2 regions of the Leclercia sp. GHBNCSD genome follow, and region 1 is predicted to be linked to the other one. Evidence: predicted binding sites of a transcription regulator. Region 1 holds the regulator's gene; the other holds the start of a gene.
The links. The regulator LexA, encoded in region 1, represses DNA repair genes until DNA is damaged. The targets are predictions, from matches to a motif close to TNCTGTATGTACATACAGNA.

Region 1 (6,515 bases):
GAAGCTGAAAGTCTCCACTAACAGCACCTCCAGCGTGCTGGTCGGTCCGCTGTTTGGCTCCTCCGGTCCTGGCCCGGTCACCGTAGGCAATACCGCGGCACCGGTCTATGCTGCGCCAGCGGTTGCACCTGCTGCGGCTCCGGCTGCCGCGCCAGCCGTTGCCCCGGCCCCGGCGAAGAAGAGCGAGCCGGTACTGACCGATACCGAAGCCTATTTTAATCAGGCCATTAAGCAGGCAGTCGCAAAAGGTGATGTCGATAAAGCGCTGAAACTGCTGGATGAAGCAGAGCGTTTAGGCTCGACCACTGCCCGTTCCACCTTTATCAGCAGTGTAAAAGGCAAGGGGTGACCGTCTCCCCACAATGCTGATTTTGTCAGTAGTTTGGTGCGCCCCTGTGGGCGCACTTTTTTTTGTGATTTACACCGCTGTTGCATCTCTGTTGCGATAATGTTCGCTAACTCACGTTTGCCCGCCCCCAGTAGGCGTTTCTGCGATACAATAGCTTTACGTTATGTATCGGAGAGACTGGCATGTCACACCCCGCGCTTTTGCTCCTGCGTGCGCTGCGTTATTTTGACGAAATCCCTGCGCTGGAACCGGAGCAGCTCGACTGGCTGCTGCTGGAAGATTCCATGACTAAACGTTTTGAGCAGCAGGGCAAGAACGTCACCGTTACCCTCATTCAGGAGGGATTCGTCACGCCTGACGCGGTGGCGGATGAGCTGCCATTATTGCCGAAAGAGGCGCGCTACTGGCTGCGGGAGATCCTGCTCTGTGCCGACGGCGAGCCGTGGCTGGCCGGACGCACGGTGGTGCCAGAGTCCACCCTTACCGGGCCGGAGATGGCGCTGCAGCAGATGGGCAAAACCCCGCTGGGACGCTATCTGTTCACCTCCTCCGAGCTGACCCGCGATTTTATTGAAATTGGACGCGATGCCGGATTATGGGGACGCCGTTCCCGCTTGCGCTTAAGTGGAAAACCCTTAATGCTGACCGAGCTGTTTTTACCGGCGTCACCGTTGTACTAAGAGGAAGAGAAAATGGAGTGGAGTCTGACGCAGAACAAGCTGCTGGCGTACCACCGCCTGATGCGAACGGATAAGCCGATCGGTGCGCTACTGCTGCTGTGGCCGACCCTGTGGGCGCTGTGGGTTGCAACCCCCGGGCTGCCGCCGCTGTGGATCCTGGCGGTATTTGTGGCGGGTGTCTGGCTGATGCGAGCCGCGGGCTGTGTGGTTAACGATTATGCCGATCGCAAATTTGACGGCCACGTGAAACGCACCGCGAATCGTCCGCTGCCGAGCGGTGATGTCACGGAGAAAGAGGCGCGGACGCTGTTTGTGGTGCTGGTCCTGCTCTCGTTCCTGCTGGTGTTGACCCTCAACACCATGACCATCCTGCTCTCCGTGGCAGCGCTGGCCCTGGCCTGGGTCTACCCGTTTATGAAGCGCTATACCCATCTGCCCCAGGTGGTGCTGGGCGCCGCCTTTGGCTGGTCGATCCCCATGGCCTTTGCCGCCGTCAGCGAAAGTGTGCCGCTGAGCTGCTGGCTGATGTTCCTGGCCAATATCCTCTGGGCGGTGGCCTACGATACCCAGTACGCGATGGTTGACCGCGACGATGATCTGAAGATTGGCATTAAATCGACGGCCATTCTGTTTGGTCGTCAGGACAAGCTGATCATTGGGATTTTGCAGGTCGCGGTGTTGGCACTGATGATGGCAATTGGTTACCTGAACCAGCTGAACGGGGCATTTTACGGGGCGGTTGCGGCGGCGGGTGTGCTCTTTATCTACCAGCAAAAGCTCATTGCCAACCGCGAACGCGAGGCCTGTTTTAAAGCGTTTCTGAACAATAACTACGTTGGTCTGGTGTTGTTTGTCGGGTTAGCGATTAGCTATTGGGCATAAAAAAGCCGGGTGGTGGCTTCGCCTTACCCGGCCTACGATTTGGCAGAATATGTAGGCCGGGTAAGCGTTAGCGCCACCCGGCTTTTTTACGCACTATTCTCCCTGCGTCGCGCTCTCAATCGTTAAGCGCACGTCAGAGGTGATCAGCTCTGCCAGCATCTGGTAAACCTTCATCGTCTCTTCCGGCTCGGCATCACCGCTGTCACTGATATAACCCTCATCACGTAGCGTCAATACCAGCGAACTGAAGACCGCTTTGTCGAAGAACTCCGGCGCGTTGATACCGTGCAGCATCGACAGACGCTGGGCCAGAGTACGGCTCTCTTTCTCCAGCGTACCGCGGTTGATCGACGGGTTGGCGCTCAGCAGCCAGAAGGTGATGGCGTAGCGCTGCACAGTCTCGCGCGCACCCGCCGCCAGCAGCTGTAGCGTGCGTGAGCGGGACGGGTTGATCACCAGAACGTCCTCTTTCTGCGTCATCAGCCCCTGGCGGACCAGCTCTTCAGTATGCTTATCCAGCACCTCTGCCAGCTCGTCGCTGTTCCAGCGCAGGAACAACTCGGCTTTCAGCATCGGGTAGAGAGCGGTGACATGCTCCAGCAGCGCCTGACGGCTGATCTGGCGATGCTGGGTCACGATGGCGGCCATCAGCGAAGGCAGCATCAGCATATGCGCGATGTTATTGCGGTAGTAGGTCATCAGCACCGCCTGCTCGCGCGGCAGAATGATGATATCGCCGATCGTGTCTTTCTCGACCTCGAACTTGTTCATCTGCAATGCGTGATCGATGAGCTCGCTGGCGCTGGCCGTCGGCACCGTGGCATCGGCGGCGTAGGGCACGTTGCGCATCAGGTTCAGGTAGCAGTCGATCTGCTCGGTCAACTGCTCGCGGGTGAGCGAGCGCTGGCGTGAGGCAAGCAGGGCGGTACAGCACAGGTTCATAGCGTTCGCCGCCCCGGCGTTGTTAATGCGCACCATCAGATCGGCAGCAATGGCGTTCACCGTCGGCGTCAGCCAGGCCGGACGCACCGCTTCGATCGGATCGATGGACTCACGCCACTCCGGTACACGGTGGTTGAGGTAGGTCATCAGCGGCATCGGCTCGCCGAAGTTAACATACCCCTGGCCGAGGTTACGCAGCTTGCTCAAACCACGCAGCATCTGCAGCAGGCTCTCTTTCTCTTTGGTGGCGCCGCGCAGCTCTTTGGCGTAGGTGCCCACTTCCATCACGTGCTCGTAACCGATGTAGATCGGCACCAGGGTGATAGGACGCGTACCGCCGCGCAGCATCGCCTGGATAGTCATCGACAGGGTGCCGGTCTTCGGATCGAGCAAACGCCCGGTACGGGAACGGCCACCCTCCACAAAGTACTCGACGGAATAGCCGCGGCTGAACAGCTCGCCCAGATATTCACGGAAGACGGTGGAGTAGAGCTTGTTGCCTTTAAAGGTACGGCGAATAAAGAACGCACCCAGACGGCGGAAGATCGGCCCTGCCGGCCAGAAGTTGAGGTTAATGCCCGCCGCAATGTGCGGTGGCACCAGCCCCTGGTGATAGAGCACGTACGAGAGCAGCAGGTAGTCCATGTGGCTGCGGTGGCAGGGGACGTAGACAATTTCATGGCCGTCATGGGCCAGCTGGCGCACACGCTCGGCGTTGTGCACGTTAATCCCCTGATAGAGACGGTTCCAGGTAAAGCTCAGGATACGGTCGCTGAGGCGGATCATCTCGTAGGAGAAGTTGGCGGCAATCTCTTCCATCAGGGCGATGGCGTTTTGCTGCGCCTTCTCATGGGAGATCTTTTTGCTGCGCGCTTCGTCTTCGACGGCACGGGCAATGGCTTTCGACGCCAGCAGCTTATTGAACAGATCCTGGCGAGCAGGCAGGCGCGGGCCTACCGCGGCAAGACGCTGGCGGGCAAAGTGCATACGCGCCACGCGGGCCAGCTTCTGGGCGATGGTTTTATCCGTGCCGTGCTCATCGGCCATGCGGCGCAGGGAGACGGAAGGTGAAAAACGGACAAAGCTGTCGCGGCCCAGCCAGTTGACGGCGAAAAACTTCTGCACCCCGTTGAGCATGCGCAACGGCGGATTCTCTTCGCCTTTATCGCGCCCCGGACGACGGCCAAACATCACCGATACCGGCACCATCTGCACATCCAGCAGCGGGTTGCTGCGGTGCAGGTCGAGGTAATCATGGAACAGCTTAATGGACTCTTCTTTCGGCGTGTACCAGGTGAATACGCGAGGTCCGCCGTGGATAAAGATGTAGCGTGGCAGTTGGGTGCCGTCGATCTCCAGCGGCTCCAGCGGATCCGGGAGATCGTGCGCCAGGCATTGGGCGCGGAGCGTCAGCAAGTCGGCCTTCGAGTTGTAAGGCAAAACGTACATAATAGGACGCGAGGTATCGAGTCCCAATTCCAGCGTGGGAACCGCCGGAATAGACTTGCTTTTTACCAGGACGCTTAATGGTAAATTAAGTAATTTGTAGTAAATTCGTGGCCAGCCAGACATAAACGATGTAAAGCCTCTGGTTAAAAATGCAATTGCGGCGCAAGGATAACAGAAAGCGCGCAAAATTTCTGTTGTTACCCGTCATACTTCCGGCGGCAGCGCAGCGCGCTTAAGCCACCGTTTCTGACGCTATTTTCGAAGAAAGGTTTCTTTTAATGGCCAACAATACCACTGGGTTAACCCGAATCATTAAAGCTGCCGGCTATTCCTGGAAAGGCATTCGTGCTGCCTGGATCAATGAAGCCGCTTTTCGCCAGGAGGGGGTAGCAGTCATCGCGGCGATTATTATTGCCTGCTGGCTGGATGTTGATCCCATCACCCGCGTACTCCTGATTGGATCGGTAATGTTGGTGATGATAGTCGAAATTCTGAACAGTGCGATCGAGGCGGTGGTCGACCGCATTGGCAGCGACTTCCATGAGCTTTCGGGCCGGGCGAAAGATATGGGCTCTGCCGCTGTGCTGATGGCGATTATCGTTGCTCTGTTTACCTGGGTCACGCTGCTTTGGGGGCATTTGCGATAAGCCTTCAGAAACCGAACAAGTCTCTGGTTTTTTATGCGGTTTGTGGTTCCAAAATCGCCTTTAGCTGTATATACTCACAGCATAACTGTATATACACCCAGGGGGCGGAATGAAAGCGTTAACGACCAGGCAGCAAGAGGTGTTTGATCTCATTCGGGATCATATCGGCCAGACGGGTATGCCGCCGACGCGTGCAGAAATCGCGCAGCGTCTGGGCTTCCGTTCTCCAAACGCCGCTGAAGAGCACCTTAAAGCCCTGGCGCGTAAGGGTGTGCTTGAGATTGTCTCCGGCGCGTCTCGTGGTATTCGTCTGCTCGTTGAAGCAGAAGAGGGCCTTCCGCTTGTCGGTCGTGTCGCCGCCGGGGAACCGCTGCTGGCGCAACAGCATATTGAAGGCCACTATCAGGTCGATCCGGGCATGTTCAAACCGAGCGCGGACTTCTTGCTGCGCGTCAGCGGGATGTCCATGAAGGATATCGGCATTCTCGACGGCGATCTGCTGGCGGTACATAAAACGCAGGATGTGCGCAACGGCCAGGTCGTTGTGGCGCGCATAGATGATGAAGTGACCGTTAAGCGTCTGAAAAAACAGGGCAACACGGTACAGCTGCTGCCGGAAAACAGCGAGTTTTCCCCGATTGTTGTCGATCTGCGTGAACATAACTTTTCCATCGAAGGGCTGGCGGTAGGCGTCATCCGCAACGGTGAATGGTTATAACCTCTTTCTGACAGACTGCGGCAACCCCGCAGTCTGCTTTTCTTTTTTCTCCCGGTCATACACATGTCTCTGCTGACTGCTTCAGACAAGGCGTTGTGGCGTCTTGCCCTCCCGATGATCGTCTCCAATATCAGCGTCCCGCTGCTGGGGCTGGTGGATACCGCCGTTATCGGCCATCTCGACTCTCCGGTCTATCTGGGCGGTGTCGCCATCGGCGCCACGGCAACCAGTTTCCTGTTTATGCTGCTGCTCTTTTTGCGTATGAGCACCACCGGTCTCACCGCTCAGGCCTATGGCGCGAAAGATCCGCTGCGTCTGGCCCGGGCGCTGGTGCAGCCGCTGATCCTCGCGCTCGGCGCCGGTCTGCTGATTGTGCTGCTGCGCACACCGCTTATCGATCTGGCGCTACATATCGTGGGTGGCAGCGAGGATGTCCTGCATCAGGCGCGGCGCTTCCTTGAGATCCGCTGGCTCAGCGCCCCGGCATCGCTGGCTAATCTGGTGCTGCTCGGCTGGCTGCTGGGGGTGCAGTATGCCCGGGCACCGGTGATCCTGCTGGTGGTGGGTAATCTGCTCAATATCGTGCTGGATCTATGGCTGGTGATCGGGCTGAAAATGAACGTGCAGGGGGCCGCCCTGGCGACTGCTGCCGCCGAATACGCCACCCTGTTGCTCGGCTTGTGGATGGTCTGGCGGGTGCTGGCTCTGCGCGGCATTTCCCTGGCGCTGCTGAAAGCGAGCTGGCGCGGCAATATCCGCAAGCTGCTGGCCCTGAACCGGGACATTATGCTGCGCTCGCTGCTGCTGCAACTCTGTTTCGGCGCGCTGACGGTGCTGGGCGCGCGTTT
Region 2 (6,515 bases), 520 kb from region 1:
TCCTCTCTGTAGAATATATAAATAGATGTTTATATTGCTGGAATTAATAACCATGGATTGTACGCCCGGCAGACGTGCCGGGCGTAAGGGTATTATTTTTTAATGCCATACTGCGCAAACCACGCCAGCATCCGCTGCCAGCCATCCTTCGCTGACTCTTCGTGATAGCTCGGACGGTAATCGGCATTAAACGCGTGACCCGCTCCCGGATAGACCACAATCTCCGCCGTTGCGTTCGCCGCCCGCAGGGCATGACGCATCGTCTCGACGGTATCCAGTGGAATGCCGGTGTCTTCGGCGCCATAGAGCCCCAGCACGGGGGCGTTTAAATCGGTAGCCACATCCACCGGATGCTTTGGTGAGTTCAGGGTTTTCTCGCCGACCAGTTTGCCATACCACGCCACGGCTGCTTTCAGCTGCGGGTTATGGGCGGCATAGAGCCAGCTGATCCGTCCGCCCCAGCAGAAACCGGTCGCCAGCAGACGATGAGGATCGCCACCGTTGCGCGCTGCCCAGTTGGCGACATGATCGAGATCCGCCAGCACCTGCGCGTCCGGCACTTTACTGACCAGATTGCTGAACAGGGTAGGGATGTCGCTGTACTCGTTCGGATCGCCCTGACGGAAGTAGAGCTCCGGCGCGACCGCCAGATAGCCTTCCAGCGCCAGGCGGCGACAGATATCGCGAATATGCTCATGTACGCCGAAAATTTCCTGAATCACGATGACGATCGGCAATGCCCCTTGCGCATTTTTGGGCCGGGCATGGTAAGCAGGCATATTATCGCCCTGGGTCGGAATCGAGGTCTCCCCGGCGGTAATCGCCTCGTCGGGGGTAGTGACAACGGTTGAGGCTTGCAGATCAGCAGCAGGGGCAAATCCAGATGTTCCAGTCATGGCATTCTCCGTACCAATTAGCGCAAAAGTAAATATAGTCCGCAGGTTAACAATCCACAGTGCCCGAAACAGGCTATCTTTTGTGCAACAGATAACGATATAAGTCGTTAATGTGATGTTAATCACTATTTCATGGTAATTAAATGCAATCAATTTCATTCGCGGTGATATCTGTCACGAAATTAAGCTATATGCTCCGGTAAAGTACCGCTTTGCTTCTGCTGACAAACTGACCCACAGAGGAGTTTTCTATGTCTAAGTCTGATGTTTTTCATCTCGGCCTCACTAAAAATGATTTACAAGGGGCTACGCTCGCTATCGTCCCTGGCGATCCTGAGCGTGTGGAAAAGATCGCCGCGCTGATGGATAAGCCGGTTAAGCTGGCAGCCCATCGCGAATTCACGACCTGGCGGGCAGAGCTGGATGGCAAAGCGGTGATCGTCTGCTCAACCGGTATCGGTGGCCCGTCTACCTCTATTGCCGTTGAAGAGCTGGCACAGCTGGGCATCCGTACTTTCCTGCGTATCGGTACGACCGGTGCGATCCAGCCGCACATCAACGTTGGCGACGTACTGGTCACCACCGCGTCCGTGCGTCTGGACGGCGCGAGCCTGCACTTTGCCCCGATGGAGTTCCCGGCAGTGGCCGATTTCGAGTGCACCACCGCGCTGGTGGAAGCCGCGAAATCCGTCGGCGCAACCACTCACGTTGGCGTGACCGCCTCCTCAGACACCTTCTACCCGGGCCAGGAGCGCTACGATACCTTCTCCGGTCGCGTGGTCAGCCGTTTCAAAGGCTCGATGGAAGAGTGGCAGTCTATGGGCGTTATGAACTATGAAATGGAATCCGCTACGCTGCTGACCATGTGTGCAAGCCAGGGTCTGCGTGCCGGTATGGTTGCGGGTGTCATTGTGAACCGTACCCAGCAAGAGATCCCGAACGCCGAGACCATGAAGCAGACCGAAAGCCACGCGGTGAAAATCGTGGTGGAAGCGGCCCGCCGCCTGCTGTAATTACTCCTTTTCTTTGCCAAAGGCCGACCCGTTCGGCCTTTTTCTTTGCGTAGCCCCTCGCAGAAAACCCTTTTCAAACTGGACGTTTATACAGCACAATTCTATTTTGTGCGGGTCATACCTTGATGCAGGGGGCGTCGTGGATATTTCCATCCTTTTTTATGTCGTTATCGCGCTGGTCAGCGTCGGCGTGGGCTGGTTGTTCGCCAGCTATCAGCATGCTCAGCAAAAAGCCGATCAGCTGGCCGAACGTGAGGAGATGGTGGCTGCCTTAAGCGCGCTGAAACAACAGGCGGCGCAAAGCGGACACTGGCGCGACGAGTGCGAGCTACTCAATAACGAACTGCGTAATCTGCGGGATATCAATACCTCGCTGGAAGCCGACCTGCGCGAAGTCACCACCCGCCTGGAATCCACCCAACTGCATGCGGAAGATAAAATCCGCCAGATGATCAACAGCGAACAGCGCCTGAGCGAGCAGTTCGAAAACCTGGCGAACCGCATCTTTGAGCAGAGCAACCGCCGTGTTGACGAGCAAAACCGTCAGAGCCTGAACGGTCTGCTGACTCCCCTGCGCGAACAGCTGGACGGTTTTCGTCGCCAGGTGCAGGACAGCTTTGGCCAGGAGGCGCGGGAGCGACACACGCTGGCCCATGAAATTCGCAATCTCCAGCAGCTAAATGCCCAGATGGCCCAGGAAGCGATCAACCTGACCCGGGCGCTGAAAGGCGACAATAAAACCCAGGGCAACTGGGGCGAAGTGGTGTTGACCCGCGTACTGGAAGCTTCCGGCCTGCGTGAAGGGCATGAATATCAGACCCAGGTCAGTATCGAAACAGAATCTCGCGCGCGGATGCAGCCGGATGTCATTGTCCGCCTGCCGCAGGAGAAGGATGTGGTCATCGATGCCAAAATGACGTTGGTGGCCTATGAGCGTTACTTTAATGCCGAGGACGACTACACCCGCGAGACGGCGTTGCAGGAGCATATCGCCTCGGTGCGGAACCACATTCGCCTGCTGGGGCGTAAAGATTATCAGCAGTTACCCGGCCTGCGTTCGCTTGACTATGTGCTTATGTTTATCCCGGTTGAACCCGCCTTCTTACTGGCGCTGGACCGCCAGCCGGAGCTGATCTCCGAAGCGTTAAAAAACAACATTATGCTGGTCAGCCCGACCACGCTGCTGGTGGCGCTGCGTACCATTGCTAATCTTTGGCGCTACGAGCATCAGAGCCGCAATGCCCAGCAGATTGCCGATCGCGCCAGCCGGTTGTACGACAAAATGCGCCTGTTCGTCGATGACATGTCGTCCGTTGGGCAGAGTCTGGATCGCGCCCAGGATAACTATCGTCAGGCGATGAAAAAGCTGGCCTCCGGTCGCGGCAATCTGCTGGCTCAGGCCGAATCGTTCCGCAGCCTTGGCGTGGAGGTTAAACGCGAGATTAATCCGGATTTAGTCGAGCAGGCCACCGCGCAGGATGAAGAGTACCGGTTGCGTGGCGAGGGCGATGTTCAAAAGACAAACAATACGTTAGCAGAGGCACACGCGTCGGCAGACCTGTAGGGCGTTATTCCTGGGGTGGTTGAATCGTAGGGCAAATTCGCCCAATCTGTTACACTTCTCGTACATTTGATTGATAAGCAGGCTCTGAGATGGTTGAAGATTCACAAGACACAACGCACTTTGGCTTTCAGACTGTCGCTAAAGCGCAGAAAGCTGACATGGTGGCCCACGTATTCCATTCCGTGGCGGCGAAGTACGATGTAATGAATGACCTGATGTCATTCGGCATTCATCGCTTGTGGAAGCGCTTCACTATTGATTGTAGCGGCGTGCGTCGTGGGCAAACCGTGCTTGATCTGGCGGGCGGGACCGGCGACCTTACCGCGAAATTCTCGCGTCTGGTAGGGGAAACAGGCCGCGTTGTGCTGGCTGATATCAACGACTCCATGCTGAAAATGGGGCGTGAGAAACTGCGCAATCTCGGTGTGGTCGGCAACGTTGAGTACGTCCAGGCGAACGCCGAGGCGCTGCCTTTCCCGGATAACACTTTTGACTGCATCACCATCTCGTTCGGTCTGCGTAACGTCACCGATAAAGAGAAAGCGCTGCGTTCCATGTACCGCGTGCTGAAACCGGGTGGACGCCTGCTGGTGCTGGAGTTCTCTAAACCGATTATTGAGCCCCTGAGCAAAGCGTACGACGCTTACTCTTTCCACATTCTGCCGCGCATTGGTGAAGTGGTTGCTAACGATGCCGACAGCTATCGCTACCTGGCCGAGTCCATCCGTATGCACCCTAACCAGGACACGTTAAAGGCTATGATGCAGGATGCGGGCTTTGACAATGTTGATTACTTCAACATGACCGCGGGCGTTGTCGCCCTGCATCGCGGGTACAAGTTCTGAGTGGAGGTGGCAGATGCCGTTTAAACCCTTGATCACAGCCGGTGTTGAAAACGTACTCAATACCTTTCTGTATCGCTCGCCCGCGCTCAAAACGGCACGCCAGCGACTGAACGGTAAAGTGCTGCGCGTGGTGGTAAAAGAGTTTTCGACCCCGCTGGTGCTGGTATTTAGCGAGCGTCAGCTCGACGTGCTGGGCGAGTGGGAGGGCGAGGCTGACTGCTCTGTTATCACCCATATGAGTACGCTGCCTAAACTGCGCGATCGCCAGCAGCTCACCGCCCTCATCCGTAGCGGTGAGCTGGAAGTCGACGGCGATATCCAGGTGGTACAAAACTTCGTTTCGCTGGCTGACCTGGCGGAATTTGATCCGGCTGAACTGCTGGCTCCCTGGACGGGCGATATTGCCGCAGAGGGGATCAGTAAAGTGCTGCGCGGCGGTGCCTCATTGCTGAAAAAAGGTTTTCAGCGTCAGCAGCGCTATGCTGCGGAGGTGCTTACCGAAGAGTGGCGCATGGCTCCCGGGCCGCTGGAAGCAGCATGGTTTGCAGAAGAAACCGCCGCGGTTGAACGTTCGGTTGATGCACTGACTAAAAGGCTTGAAAAGCTGGAGGGCAAATGACGCCAGGTGAAATTCGGCGCCTCTATTTTATCATCCGCACCTTTTTGAGCTACGGGCTCGATGAGTTGATCCCTCGAATGCGTATTACCTTGCCGCTGCGCCTCTGGCGGCAAACGCTATTCTGGATGCCAAATCGCCATAAAGACAAGCTGCTCGGTGAGCGGCTGCGGCTGGCGTTGCAGGAGCTGGGTCCGGTATGGATCAAGTTCGGCCAGATGCTCTCGACCCGCCGCGATCTCTTCCCTCCCCAGATTGCCGATCAGCTGGCTCTGCTGCAGGATAAAGTCGCCCCGTTCGATGGCCGGCTGGCAAAGCGGCAGATCGAAAAGGCGATGGGTGATATCCCGGTAGAAAGCTGGTTCGATGACTTCGACATCCAACCGCTGGCTTCGGCCTCTATCGCCCAGGTTCACACCGCGCGGCTGAAAGAGAACGGCAAAGAGGTGGTCATCAAGGTGATCCGCCCGGATATTCTGCCGATCATCAGAGCCGACATGAGACTCATCTACCGTCTGGCTCGCTGGGTGCCGCGTCTGTTGCCTGATGGCCGTCGCCTGCGTCCGATGGAAGTGGTGCGTGAATATGAAAAGACGCTGATTGATGAGCTGAATCTGCTGCGTGAATCGGCGAACGCGATTCAGCTGCGCCGCAATTTTGAAAACAGCCCGATGCTGTATGTGCCGGAGGTCTACTCCGACTATTGCAGCCAGGACATGATGGTGATGGAGCGCATCTACGGCATCCCGGTATCGGACGTCGCGACCCTCGAAAAGCAGGGCACCAACATGAAGCTGCTGGCCGAGCGTGGCGTACAGGTCTTCTTTACCCAGGTGTTCCGCGACAGCTTCTTCCATGCCGACATGCACCCCGGCAATATCTTCGTGAGTTACGAGCACCCGGAAGATCCGCAATACATCGGCATTGACTGCGGTATCGTCGGCTCGCTGAACAAAGAAGATAAGCGCTATCTGGCCGAGAACTTTATCGCCTTCTTCAATCGCGATTACCGTAAAGTGGCTGAACTGCACGTCGACTCCGGTTGGGTTCCTCCGGACACCAACGTCGAAGAGTTTGAGTTCGCTATTCGGACGGTTTGTGAGCCTATTTTCGAGAAACCGCTGGCGGAGATCTCGTTTGGCCATGTGCTGCTGAACCTGTTCAATACCGCCCGACGCTTCAATATGGAAGTGCAGCCGCAATTAGTTTTACTTCAGAAAACATTACTTTACGTTGAAGGGGTGGGGCGGCAACTCTATCCTCAGTTAGACTTATGGAAAACGGCAAAACCGTTCCTTGAGTCCTGGATCAAAGACCAGGTTGGGCTGCCTGCCCTGGTCCGCTCCCTGAAAGAGAAAGCACCTTTCTGGATCGAAAAAATGCCCGAACTGCCGGAACTGGTGTACGACAGTTTGCGTCAGAGCAAAAACTTGCAACATAGCGTAGATAAAATCGCTCGTGAGCTGCAAACCAATCATGTGCGTCAGGGCCAGTCACGGTATCTGTTTGGCATAGGCGCCACGCTGTTGTTAAGCGGCACGCTATTGCTAATCAACCGTCCTGACTGGGAGTTGATGCCCG

Region 2: a site for LexA is predicted at 1,986-2,005, ahead of rmuC (DNA recombination protein RmuC). Genes of this name have one in related genera too.

The regions. Positions count from the first base shown of each region.
Region 1 covers NZ_JBQVYO010000001.1:1,690,580-1,697,094, reverse strand. Annotated here, with positions in the region: gene malM (maltose operon protein MalM) at 1-349, shown strand, start outside; gene ubiC (chorismate lyase) at 532-1,029, shown strand; gene ubiA (4-hydroxybenzoate octaprenyltransferase) at 1,042-1,911, shown strand; gene plsB (glycerol-3-phosphate 1-O-acyltransferase PlsB) at 2,005-4,425, opposite strand; gene ACT3IC_RS08265 (diacylglycerol kinase) at 4,581-4,949, shown strand; gene lexA (transcriptional repressor LexA) at 5,059-5,667, shown strand; gene dinF (MATE family efflux transporter DinF) at 5,731-6,515, shown strand, end outside.
Region 2 covers NZ_JBQVYO010000001.1:2,206,009-2,212,523, forward strand. Annotated here, with positions in the region: gene ACT3IC_RS10640 (dienelactone hydrolase family protein) at 93-896, opposite strand; gene udp (uridine phosphorylase) at 1,148-1,909, shown strand; gene rmuC (DNA recombination protein RmuC) at 2,049-3,473, shown strand; gene ubiE (bifunctional demethylmenaquinone methyltransferase/2-methoxy-6-polyprenyl-1,4-benzoquinol methylase UbiE) at 3,563-4,318, shown strand; gene ubiJ (ubiquinone biosynthesis protein UbiJ) at 4,332-4,937, shown strand; gene ubiB (ubiquinone biosynthesis regulatory protein kinase UbiB) at 4,934-6,515, shown strand, end outside.